DNA from 3 places in the Streptomyces rubradiris genome. Region 2 is predicted to be linked to each of the others. Evidence: riboswitches for the same ligand, from Rfam matches in the RefSeq annotation. Region 2 holds a riboswitch; each other region holds the start of a gene.
What was found. A riboswitch is a leader RNA that binds a small molecule or an ion and turns the genes downstream of it on or off. The one in region 2 is predicted to bind cobalamin.
Positions count from the first base shown of each region.

Region 1: another riboswitch for cobalamin. It lies ahead of Srubr_RS22380 (FecCD family ABC transporter permease); the one in region 2 lies ahead of Srubr_RS06795 (cobalamin biosynthesis protein).
Region 3: another riboswitch for cobalamin. It lies ahead of Srubr_RS25430 (ribonucleoside-diphosphate reductase subunit alpha); the one in region 2 lies ahead of Srubr_RS06795 (cobalamin biosynthesis protein).

Region 1 is NZ_BNEA01000015.1:2,068,549-2,072,543, reverse strand. It holds gene Srubr_RS22390 (GNAT family N-acetyltransferase) at 1-274, opposite strand, end outside; gene tsaD (tRNA (adenosine(37)-N6)-threonylcarbamoyltransferase complex transferase subunit TsaD) at 271-1,320, opposite strand; cobalamin riboswitch at 1,603-1,737, shown strand; gene Srubr_RS22380 (FecCD family ABC transporter permease) at 1,871-2,899, shown strand; gene Srubr_RS22375 (ABC transporter ATP-binding protein) at 2,903-3,670, shown strand; gene Srubr_RS22370 (ABC transporter substrate-binding protein) at 3,680-3,995, shown strand, end outside.
Region 2 is NZ_BNEA01000001.1:1,455,958-1,459,952, reverse strand. It holds gene Srubr_RS06800 (cobyric acid synthase) at 1-1,139, opposite strand, end outside; gene Srubr_RS06795 (cobalamin biosynthesis protein) at 1,136-2,080, opposite strand; cobalamin riboswitch at 2,179-2,321, opposite strand; gene Srubr_RS06790 (hypothetical protein) at 2,480-2,701, opposite strand; gene Srubr_RS06785 (inorganic phosphate transporter) at 2,736-3,995, opposite strand, start outside.
Region 3 is NZ_BNEA01000015.1:2,788,337-2,792,331, forward strand. It holds gene mctP (monocarboxylate uptake permease MctP) at 1-738, shown strand, start outside; gene Srubr_RS25425 (GNAT family N-acetyltransferase) at 940-1,446, shown strand; cobalamin riboswitch at 1,499-1,623, shown strand; gene Srubr_RS25430 (ribonucleoside-diphosphate reductase subunit alpha) at 1,746-3,995, shown strand, end outside.

The DNA of each region.
Region 1 (3,995 bases), on a different contig from region 2:
GACCGGCGGCCGCCTGCGGATAGCAGCGGTCGGCCGGGAAGGGGGCGGGCGTGTCCCAGGCGGTGGCGAAACCCACGACGTTCCGTCCGTCGAAGGCGAGTGCCGCGGTGAACCCCGGACGCCGTACGTCCGAGCCGAGCCGCGCGAGGAAGGCGTCCGCCCTTTCCTCGTCCTCGTTCCAGGGCGGCGCGCAGAACGCGTCGGCGTAGACGGAGCGCAGGGCGGCACCGTGCTCCAGGATCGCGTCGGGGGCGACGACACGGATGTCCGTCACGCGGCCACCGCCGCGGTCGCCGTGGGATGCAGGGCCGCGTACTCCAGTGGCGCCGAGGGGTCGACGGACAGGTCCCAGGGCGCCGGTTCGGCCCCGGCCCGTACGAGGAGGTCGCCGACGGCGGCGATCATCGCGCCGTTGTCCGTGCACAACCGCGGCGGCGGCACCCGCAAGGTGATCCCGGCCGCCCGGCAGCGCTCCTCGGCCAGCGCCCGCACCCGCGAGTTCGCGGCGACCCCGCCGACGACGACCAGCGTGCCCACCCCGTGCTCCCGGCAGGCGGCGACGGCCTTGCGGGTCAGTACGTCGGCGACCGCCTCCTGCAGCGACGCGGCCCCGTCGTGGACGGGCAGTTCGCGCCCGCGGTGGGCTTCCGCCCAGCGGGCCGCCGCCGTTTTCAGCCCGGAGAAGGAGAAGTCGTAGGAGCCGGGGAGGGGGCGGGGGAAGTCGACGGCGCGTGGATCGCCGTCCCGGGCGGCCCGGTCGATGGCCGGGCCGCCGGGGTACGGCAGCCCGAAGACCCGCGCGACCTTGTCGAAGCACTCGCCGGCGGCGTCGTCCAGGGTGTCGCCGAGGTGGACGATCGGATCGCGGGCCAGGTCGCGCACGAGGAGCAGCGAGGTGTGGCCGCCGGAGACGATCAGGACCACGCACGGGTCGGGCAGCGGTCCGTGCTCCAGGGTGTCGGCGGCGGCGTGACCGGCGAGGTGGTGCACGCCGTGGAGCGGGACGCCCAGCGCGTAGGCGATGCCCTTCGCTCCCGCGAGGCCCACGTGCAGCGCGCCGGACAGGCCCGGGCCCGTGGTCACGGCGACCGCCCCGATGTCGGAGAGCCGCAGCCCGGCCTGGTCCAGCGCCTGGCGCACCACCGGGCGCAGGGCGTGCAGGTGGGCCCGGGACGCGATCTCGGGCACCACTCCGCCGAAGCGGGCGTGCTCGTCCATGCTCGACGCCACGGCGTGCCCGAGCAGGCGTCCGTCCCGGACGAGCCCCGCACCGGTCTCGTCACACGACGACTCGATCCCGAGGACGATCGGAGAGCCCATGCCCTCCCCTTCCCTTCCTGCAACAAAATAGTTATTGCAACCAGTGTGCAATAAGATCTCCCCGGACGTGAACCCGGTCCCGGCCGCACGGTGATCGCTTAGTAGAGTCCACTCCTGTCGCCCCCCGAACTCCGAGGTAGCCAGCAGTGACCCCCGCCCGGACCGCGTACGAGCCGAACACGTCCTCCGCACCGCGGAACGCCTCGGTGTGCCCCGACCGCGGCAGCCACCCGTACCCGCCGCAGCGGGGGCGCCATCGCCGCTGACCCAATACCCCGGGCCTGCATGACGTCAGGCCCTCGCCTCCCGTGGGGGAAGTCCGGTGAGAGACCGGCGCTGACCCGCAACGGTGTGCACGGAGCCGGATCCGACGGTTGTCGTGCGAGCCCGATCGCCTGCGGGGGCGTGACGACCCGTTGACTGCTCGCCGTGGACCGCGAGAGGGGTACCGGACGGCCGACCGCGGCCTTACGGGCTGATCCTGCTCGATGTCCAGCAGGCGGCCCGTTCGAAAGGCCCCCAGGTGCGCCGAGGTACGGCCCCCACCCGCATGCCCGTGTTGCCGCTCAGCCTGTCCCTGGCGCTGCTGCTCCTGCTGTCCCTCGTGACCGGGGTCGGGCTCGGCGCCGCCGGCGTCGGCTGGGCGGAGGTACCGCACTTCCTGTGGGCCGGACTCACCGGCGGGACCGTGCGGGCGCGGGACGCGGCCGCGTACACCATCGTCTGGGAGATCCGCCTGCCGCGGGTGCTGCTGGGGGCCGTGGTCGGAGCGGGGCTCGCGACCGTCGGGGTGGCCGTGCAGGCCATGGTGCGCAACGCGCTGGCCGATCCGTTCGTGCTCGGCATCTCCTCCGGCGCGGCGGTGGGCGCCAACGCCGTCATCCTCCTCGGCGCGTTCGCCGGGCTCGGCGTGTGGGCGCTGTCCGCCTCGGCGTTCGCCTCCGCCCTCGCCGCCATGGCGCTCGTGTACGCCGCGGCCCGCTCCTCGCACGGGCTGACGCCCCTGCGGCTGATCCTGACCGGCACGGCACTGGCGTACGGCTTCGAGGCCGTCACCACGGTCATGGTGTTCGGCGCGGCCCGGGGCGAGGCGGCCCGGTCCGCGATGATGTGGCTGCTGGGCAGCCTGGGCGGCGCCACCTGGGCCAGTCTCCCGCTCGCCGCCGTCGCGGTGGCTGCCGGATGGGCCTGGCTGCGGTGGCGGGCCGAGGCGCTCAACGCGCTCGCCATGGGGGACGAGACCGCGGCCGCGCTCGGCGTCGGGCCGGCCCGGCTGCGCCGGGAGCTGTTCCTCGTCACCGCGGCCGTGACCGGGACGGTGGTGGCGGTCAGCGGGGCCATCGGATTCGTCGGGCTGATGGTGCCGCACGTCACCCGGATGCTGGTCGGCGCCGACCACCGGCGGGTACTGGCGGTCGCCCCGCTCGCCGGGGCGGTGCTGCTGGTGTGGGCGGACGCGCTGTCCCGGCTGCTGTTCGCCCCCGCCGAGCTGCCGGTCGGAGTGATCACCGCGGTGGTCGGCGTGCCCGCGTTCCTGCTGCTGATGCGGCGGGGCGGCTACGCGTTCGGGGGGCGCTGAGCGATGCGACTCGACATCGAGGACGTCACGATCGAGGCGGCCGGACTCCGGCTGGTCGAGCACATCGACCTCACCGTGGGCAGCGGGGCGTTCGCCGGACTCGTCGGTCCCAACGGCAGCGGCAAGTCGACCCTGCTGCGCTCCCTGTACCGGGCGCTGCGGCCGGCCGGGGGAGCGGTACGGCTGGACGGGGACGACCTGCACGCCATGGACGCGCGGGCCGCCGCCCGCGTGCTGGCCGCGCTGCCCCAGGAGTCCTCGGCCGAGTTCGACTTCACCGTCGCCGAGGTGGTCGCCATGGGGCGGCTGCCGCACCAGGGCCGCACGGCCGCCTCGGACCGGGAGATCTGCGCCCGGGCGATGGCCCGCACCGGCGTCGCCCACCTCGCCGGCCGCGGCTTCCTCGGCCTGTCCGGCGGCGAGAAGCAACGGGTCCTCATCGCCCGTGCCCTGGCCCAGCAGCCGAGGGTCCTGGTCCTCGACGAGCCCACCAACCACCTCGACATCGCCCACCAGCTGGACGTGCTGTCCCTGGTCCGCGCCAGCGGCCTGACCGTGCTGGCCGCGCTGCACGACCTCAACCTGGCGGCGGCCCACTGCGACGTGCTGTACGTCCTCGACGGCGGCCGGATCGTCGCCTCCGGTCCCCCCGGGGAGGTCCTCCGACCCGCCTTGCTGGCCGAGGTGTTCGGCGTGCGGGCGCACACCGTCCGGCACCCGGAGACGGACGCCGTCCAGCTCCTGTTCGACCTGCTCCCGCCCACTGCCTGAAGGATGCCCATGCGCAAGCAGCTACTTGCCACCGCCCTCTGTCTGGCCGCGACCGCCACCGGATGCGGCGCCACGGTGGAGCCGGCCGAGGACGCGAAACCCTCCTCCTCCATCACCCTGACCAACTGCGGTCGCCAGGTGACGTACGACAAGGTCCCCGAGCGGGTCGTCACCAACGATGTCGGCATCACGGAGCTGATGTTCGCCCTCGGTCTGGAGGACCGCATGGCCGGCTTCGCCATGCCCGACGACAAGGGCGACCTGCGCGGCGTGCCCTGGAAGGACGGCTACGACAAGGTCAAGTGGCTGTCCAAGGACCAGCTCA
Region 2 (3,995 bases):
AGGGTCTTCTCGCGGGCGAAGCGCACGCGCACGGGCAGGATGCCGAGCCCGTCGACGTGTCCCTGACGGCTTTCGACCTCGTCCTCGATGTGCTCGCCGAGGATCTGGAAGCCGCCGCAGATGCCGAGCAGGGGGCGGCGTTCGGCGGCCCGGCGTACGAGGGCGTCCGCCAGTCCGCGTTCCCGCAGCCACTGCAGTGCCCGTACGGTGCCGCGGGTGCCCGGGATCACCACGAGGTCGGCGTCGGCCAGTTCCTCCGGCCGGTCCACGAACCGTACGACGACGCCCGGTTCGGCGGCGAGCGCGTCCACGTCGGTGAAGTTGGACATCAGCGGGATCGCGCACACGGCGACGCGGAGCACGTCCTCGCCGACCGGGGGAGTGACGGCGGACTCCCGTACGGTGCCCCGCAGGGAGACGCGCAGTCCGTCCTCCTCGTCGATGCCGAGCCCGTGCCGGAAGGGCAGCACGCCGTAGGTCCGCCGCCCGGTGAGGCCGTGCAGCATCTCCAGGCCGGGTTCGAGCAGGCCGACGTCGCCGCGGAACTTGTTCACCAGGAATCCGGCGACGAGTTCCTGGTCCTCGGGGGAGAGCAGGGCGACCGTGCCGAAGAAGGACGCGAAGACGCCCCCGCGGTCGATGTCACCCACCACCAGCACCGGCAGCCGCGCGCCCCGCGCGATGCCCATGTTGACGATGTCGGTCCGCCGCAGGTTGATCTCGGCCGGGCTGCCCGCCCCCTCGCAGATCACCGCGTCATACGTGCCCCGCAGTTCGGCCAGGCAGTCCAGCACCGTGCCCAGCAGCCGCTGCTGGCGCCCGCCGTGGTAGCCGCGCGCGCTCAGCTCGCCCACCGGCTTGCCGAGCAGCACGACCTGGCTGCTCTGCTCGCCGCCGGGCTTGAGCAGCACCGGGTTCATCAGCGCGGTCGGCTCGATCCGGCAGGCCTGGGCCTGCATGGCCTGGGCGCGGCCGATCTCCGCGCCCTCCCGGGTCACGAACGAGTTCAGGGACATGTTCTGCGCCTTGAACGGCGCCACCTTCACGCCCTGGCGCGCCAGCCACCGGCAGATCCCGGCGGTCACGACGCTCTTGCCGGCGTCCGAGGTGGTGCCAGCCACGAGGAGACCACCGTTCACTTCCCACGTCCTTTCAGCAGTGCGCGCGCGGCGAGCGTGGTGCCGAGGGCGAGCAGGCCGACGCGGCGGGAGAGCCGTACCGCCCGGTCGATGTCGGTGACCCGGACCGGCCGTCCGCTGCCGCCGTTGAGTACGGGCCGGTGTTCGACCCGGCCGCCGTAGGAGAGCGTTCCGCCGAGCCGGACGCCGAGGGCGCCCGCGAAGGCGGCCTCCACGGGACCGGCGTTGGGGCTCGGGTGCTTGCGGGCGTCGGCCTTCCAGGCGCGCAGGGCGCCGCGCGGGTCGGGTCCGGCGACGGTGGCGAGTAGGGCGGTGAGCCGGGCGCCGGGCCAGCCGGCGACGTCGTCGAGGCGGGCGGAGGCCCAGCCGTAGCGGCGGTGCCGGGGCGACTTGTGACCCACCATCGCGTCCAGGGTGTTGACGGCCCGGAACCCGAGCAGCCCCGGCACCCCGGCCACGGCTCCCCACACCAGGGCGCCCACCACGGCGTCGGAGGTGTTCTCGGCGACCGACTCGACCACGGCCCGGGCCATCCCGTCGGCGTCCAGCGCCTGCGGGTCCCGGCCGCACAGGTGGGGCAGCCGGGCGCGGGCGGCCTCGGTGTCCCCGGCGGCCAGGGCGCGCCCGATCGCCTGGGCCTCGCGGGCGAGCGAGGTGCCGCCGACGACGGCCCAGGTGGCGGCGGCGGTCAGCGCGACGGAGGCGGTACCGGAGGGGCGTACGGCGCGTGCGGCCAGCGCCCCGAGCGCGACGGCGCCACCGGCGCATACGGCGGTGTGCACGGCGCCCCAGCCCCGGTGGTCGTGCCACAAGGCGCCTTCCACGGCCGTGGCCGCGCGGCCGAACGCGGCGACCGGGTGCCCGCGGCGGGGATCGCCGAGGAGCAGATCGCCGAGGACGCCGGCGGCGGCACCGTACGCGTATGTGCGGTCGGCACCCATCGGCTCAGCCGGCCGTGGGCACAGGGGCGTTCCTGGTACGGGTCCTTCGGCAGCCGAGCATGGCGATTCGTGTCCTCACTCAGGGTGTCCACGCCCTGGTTCGACGGATTCCGGCGGCGAGAGTTCCTGGCTCCCGGGGAGTTCTTCCCCGGTGACAGTGGCGGGACCGCGCCGGATTCGCACCGGCTTCCTCTGCTGCCGCCGTACATGGCCTGGGCAGTCCACCACGTGCCCGGAAGGGCCGTCAACTTGCCTTTGACCTGGGATGCCCGACTGTGCTGAGGCCCACATCGCCGGGGCGCCGGGCGGGTCTTCGGGGCCGCCGGGACATGCGTCCGCCCCGCCGGGTCCGGCGGGTGGGCCGGTCGGCGGGGCGGAGGCGGGATCGGGGGCCTGCGGTCAGGCCACGATCAGGTAGATGCCGTAGGCCACGGCCGCCGCGCAGGCGGCGAAGCAGGCGTAGGCGCCGGTGACGGCGAGCGCGGCGGAGCCGCCCTGGGCCGTGGTCCGCTCGCGGCGGGACAGTCCGTTGATGCCGAGGGTGAACAGGGCCACCAGGCCCACCGTGAACACGACGCTGACGCCCAGCACGGAGCCGAGGGCCGCCCAGTCGATCTTCATGCGGATTGCTTCCTTCAGTAACCGTGCGGGCGGGTCAGACCGTGGCGGCCGGCGGGGCGGCGGGGGCCGGTTCGGCGGCCGGGGCGGGGATCGTGGCCGTCAGGCCGGCGGTCCTCAGGTCGGCGGTGGCCGGGGCCGTCAGGCTGTCGGCGAGCGGCCCGGCGGGCGGCGGGGTGACCGCGGCGATGGCGGTGGTGACGACACCGGCCGGCTCGCCGGTCTCCTCGACCACGTTGGTGTGGTCCACGACCTCGCGGCGGGAGATCTTCCAGATGGCGGCGCTCGCGGCGACCAGGAAGACGGCGACGGCGGCGGTGCCCCAGTCACCGAGGTCGGTGACGGACTCGGCGCCCGCGCCGACCAGCGCGGCGGCCGGCAGGGTGAGCACCCAGGCGACGGCCATGCGGGTCGCGGTGGACCAGCGGACCACGCCGCCCTTGCGGCCGAGGCCCGCGCCCATCACCGAGCCGGAGACGACGTGGGTGGTGGAGAGGGAGAAGCCGAGGTGGGAGGAGGCCAGGATGGCGGTCGCGGCGCCGGTCTGGGCGGCGAAGCCCTGGCGCGGCTCCAGGTCGGTCAGGCCCTTGCCCATGGTGCGGATGATGCGCCAGCCGCCGATGTAGGTGCCGAGCGCGATGGCCAGGCCGGCGGAGAGGATCACCCAGGTGGGAGGGTTGGCGCCGGGGGCGAGGGAGCCGCCCGCGATCAGCGCGAGGGTGATGATGCCCATCGTCTTCTGGGCGTCATTGGTGCCGTGCGCGAGCGAGACCAGGCCGGCGGAGGCGATCTGGCCGACGCGGTAGCCCTTGCGGGTCGCCTCGGTGTCGCCGGTGCCGCCGACGCGGTAGGAGAGCCGGGTGGCCAGGAACGAGGCGAGGCCCGCCACGACCGGCGCGGCGACGGCGGGGAGCAGCACCTTGGTGACCAGGACGCCGCCGTGGACGCCGTCGAAGCCGGCGGAGGCGACGGTGGCGCCGACCAGGCCGCCCATCAGGGCGTGCGAGGAACTGGACGGCAGGCCCACCAGCCAGGTCAGCAGGTTCCAGAGGATCGCGCCGACCAGGGCGGCGAAGATGACCTCGGGCCGGATGCCGGTCTCGTCGACGAGACCCTTGGAGATCGTGTTCGCGACCTCCACGGAGAGGAAGGCGCCCGCGAGGTTGAGGACGGCGGACATGGTCACCGCGATCTTGGGCTTCAGGGCGCCTGTGGAGATGGTGGTGGCCATCGCGTTCGCGGTGTCGTGGAAACCGTTCGTGAAATCGAACGCGAGAGCGGTTACCACCACAATCGC
Region 3 (3,995 bases), on a different contig from region 2:
TACTCCCTGATGCTGGGTCTGCTGGCGCTGCTGGGCTTCATGGCGATCGCGGCCGGGGTGAAGGTCTCCAACGGCCAGCTCGCCATCCCGCAGCTGTTCGAGGACATGTTCCCGGACTGGTTCACCGGCGTGGCGTTCGCGGCGATCGGCATCGGCGCCCTGGTCCCGGCCGCGATCATGTCCATCGCGGCGGCCAACCTCTTCACCCGCAACATCTACAAGGACTTCATCAAGCCGAACGCGACGGCCGCGGAGGAGACCAAGGTCTCCAAGCTGGTCTCCCTGCTGGTGAAGGTCGGCGCCCTGGTGTTCGTCCTCACCATGGACAAGACCGTCGCCATCAACTTCCAGCTGCTGGGCGGCATCTGGATCCTGCAGACCTTCCCGGCCCTGGTCGGCGGCCTGTTCACCGGCTGGTTCCACCGTTGGGCGCTGCTGGCCGGCTGGGCGGTCGGCATGGTCTACGGCACGGCCGCCGCCTACGGGGTGGCCTCGCCCACGCAGAAGCACTTCGGCGGCTCCTCGAAGGAGATCCCCGGCATCGGCGAGATCGGTTACATCGGCCTGACGGCGTTCGTGCTGAACGTCCTGGTCACCGTGGTCCTGACGGTCGTCCTGAAGGCCGTGAAGGCCCCCGCGGGCATCGACGAGACCAAGCCGGAGGACTACACGGCGGACTCCGGCGACCCCGATGTCCAGGTGGAGCTTCCGCCGGCCACCGCGGGCAGCGCGCACTGACCCACGCGACATCCGCAGCGGGCCGCCGACAGCAGACGCGTCGGCGGCCCGCTGCCGTCGCCTGTCCGGCCCGCTGCCATACACCGGTCCGGGCGGGTGACGCGCGGCCCTCCCCGGCGGGGCACCCTGTGGAAACCGGCGGGGCACGCACCCTGTGGAAAACTTCGACGCCTTGTCGTACCCGTCCGGCACACTCGGCCCATGGACATCGTCATCCGGCCCGCCGCCCCTCCCGAGTACGCCGTCCTCGGCGAGATCACCGCACAGGCCTACCTCGGAGACGGCCTCCTGGACTTCGGCGAGAGCGACGCGTACCTGGGCGAGCTGAAGGACGTGGCGAAACGCGCCGCCGCCGCCGAGGTCCTCGTCGCCGTCGCGGACGACCGGCCGCTCGGCGGCGTCACCTTCGTCCCGTCCGGTGGCCCCATGGCGGACATAGCCCGCCCCGGCGAGGCGGAGATCCGCATGCTCGCGGTGGACCGCGCGGCCCGCGGCCGGGGCGCCGGCGAGGCGCTCGTCCGGGCCTGTATCGAGCGCGCGAGGGCCACGGAGGGCTGCACGGCCGTCGTCCTGTCCACCCAGCGCACCATGCGCACCGCCCACCGCATCTATGAACGGCTGGGATTCGTCCGCACACCCGAACGGGACTGGAATCCCGTGCCGGAGCTGGACGGCATCACGCTGCTCACCTACGAGTTGACGCTCTGACACCACCGGGACACAACATCTGGGGGTGACACGACAGCCCGGCACAAGATGTATGCTCATGCTCGCTGTCGCCGCAGGGGAATCCGGTGCGAATCCGGAACTGTCCCGCAACGGTGTACTTGTGCGTATCCGCGTACGAGCGTCAGTCCGAGGACCTGCCGACAGCGCACCCGGCCACCCGGCCGGTGTGCCCGACGTCCGGGCCTCGTGGAATGGGCCGGTGGACGCGAGAGCCGTCGCGCGCTCGTGCTGTCCCCTGCCCTCCGCCAGGCCCCGTGCCGAGCGAGGGAGACCCCCACGTGACCATCGCGCCAGCCGACCCGGCTTCGGTCAGCGGACCGGAGACCGACGCTCCCGGTACCGCGCTGCTGCGGACGCTGTCCGAGCTGACGGCCGATCTGCCCGACGCCGACCCCGGGCGGGTCGCCGCCGCCGCGCTGCGCGGCCGGTCCGCGCGGGCCGACGAGGCGGAGCTGCGCGAGCTGGCCACGGAGGCCGCCGCCGGCCTGATCGCCGAGGACCCCGCCTACTCGAAGCTGGCCGCCCGGCTGCTGACCCTCGCGATCCGGGCCGAGGCCGCCTCCCAGGGCGTGACCTCCTTCACCGGGTCGATCACGGTGGGTCATCGCGAGGGCCTGGTCGCCGACCGCACCGCCGAGTTCGTGCGCACCCACGCCGGACGGCTGGACGCGCTGGTGGACTCGGCCGTGGCGGAGGGCGCCGACGACCGCTTCGGCTACTTCGGCCTGCGCACCCTGCACAGCCGCTACCTGCTGCGCCACCCGATCACCCGCAAGGTCATCGAGACGCCCCAGCACTTCATGCTGCGCGTGGCCAGCGGCCTGGCCGAGGACGACACGGCCCGCTCCGTGGACGAGGTCGCCTCGCTCTACGGCCTGATGAGCCGCCTGGACTACCTGCCCTCCTCCCCCACCCTGTTCAACTCCGGCACCCGCCACCCCCAGATGTCGTCCTGCTACCTGCTGGACTCCCCGCTGGACGAGCTGGACTCCATCTACGGCCGCTACCACCAGGTCGCCCGGCTGTCGAAGCACGCCGGCGGCATCGGGCTGTCGTACTCCCGCATCCGCTCGCGCGGTTCGCTGATCCGGGGGACGAACGGGCACTCCAACGGGATCGTGCCGTTCCTGAAGACCCTGGACGCCTCGGTCGCCGCCGTGAACCAGGGCGGCCGGCGCAAGGGCGCCGCCGCCGTCTACCTGGAGACCTGGCACTCCGACATCGAGGAGTTCCTGGAGCTGCGCGACAACACCGGCGAGGACGCCCGCCGCACCCACAACCTCAACCTCGCCCACTGGATCCCCGACGAGTTCATGCGCCGGGTCAACGCCGACGCCCAGTGGTCCCTGTTCTCCCCCGCCGACGTCCCCCACCTCGTCGACCTGTGGGGCGAGGACTTCGACACCGCCTACCGCAAGGCCGAAGCCGCCGGCCTGGCCAAGAAGACCCTCCCCGCCCGGGAACTGTACGGCCGGATGATGCGCACCCTGGCCCAGACCGGCAACGGCTGGATGACCTTCAAGGACGCCGCCAACCGCACCGCCAACCAGACCGCCGAACCCGGCAACGTCATCCACTCCTCCAACCTCTGCACCGAGATCCTGGAGGTCACCAACGACGGCGAGACGGCCGTCTGCAACCTCGGCTCCATCAACCTCGGCGCCTTCGTCCGCGACGGCGACATCGACTGGGACCGCCTGGACGCCACCGTCCGCACCGCCGTCACCTTCCTCGACCGCGTCGTCGACATCAACTACTACCCCACCGAACAGGCCGGGCGTTCCAACGCCAAGTGGCGCCCGGTCGGGCTGGGCGCGATGGGCCTCCAGGACGTCTTCTTCAAGCTGCGGCTGCCGTTCGACTCGGCCGAGGCCAAGGCGCTGTCCACGCGCATCTCCGAGCGGATCATGCTGGCCGCCTACGAGACGTCCGCCGACCTCGCCGAGCGCAACGGCCCCCTGCCCGCCTGGGAGAAGACCCGCACGGCCCGGGGCGTGCTGCACCCCGACCATTACGGTGTCGAGTTCACCTGGCCCGAGCGCTGGGCGGCGCTGCGTGAGCGCATCGCCAGGACGGGCATGCGCAACTCGCTGCTGCTGGCGATCGCGCCGACGGCCACCATCGCGTCGATCGCGGGGGTGTACGAGTGCGTCGAGCCGCAGGTGTCGAACCTGTTCAAGCGCGAGACCCTGTCCGGCGAGTTCCTCCAGGTCAACTCCTACCTGGTGCAGGACCTGAAGGACCTCGGCGTCTGGGACGCCCGCACCCGCGAGGCACTGCGCGAGGCCAACGGCTCGGTGCAGGACTTCCAGTGGATCCCCGAGGACATCCGCGCCCTGTACCGCACGGCCTGGGAGATCCCCCAGCGCGGCCTGATCGACATGGCCGCCGCCCGCACCCCCTACCTCGACCAGGCGCAGTCGCTGAACCTGTTCATGGAGACGCCGACCATCGGCAAGCTCTCCTCGATGTACGCCTACGCCTGGAAATCGGGCCTGAAGACCACGTACTACCTGCGTTCGCGCCCC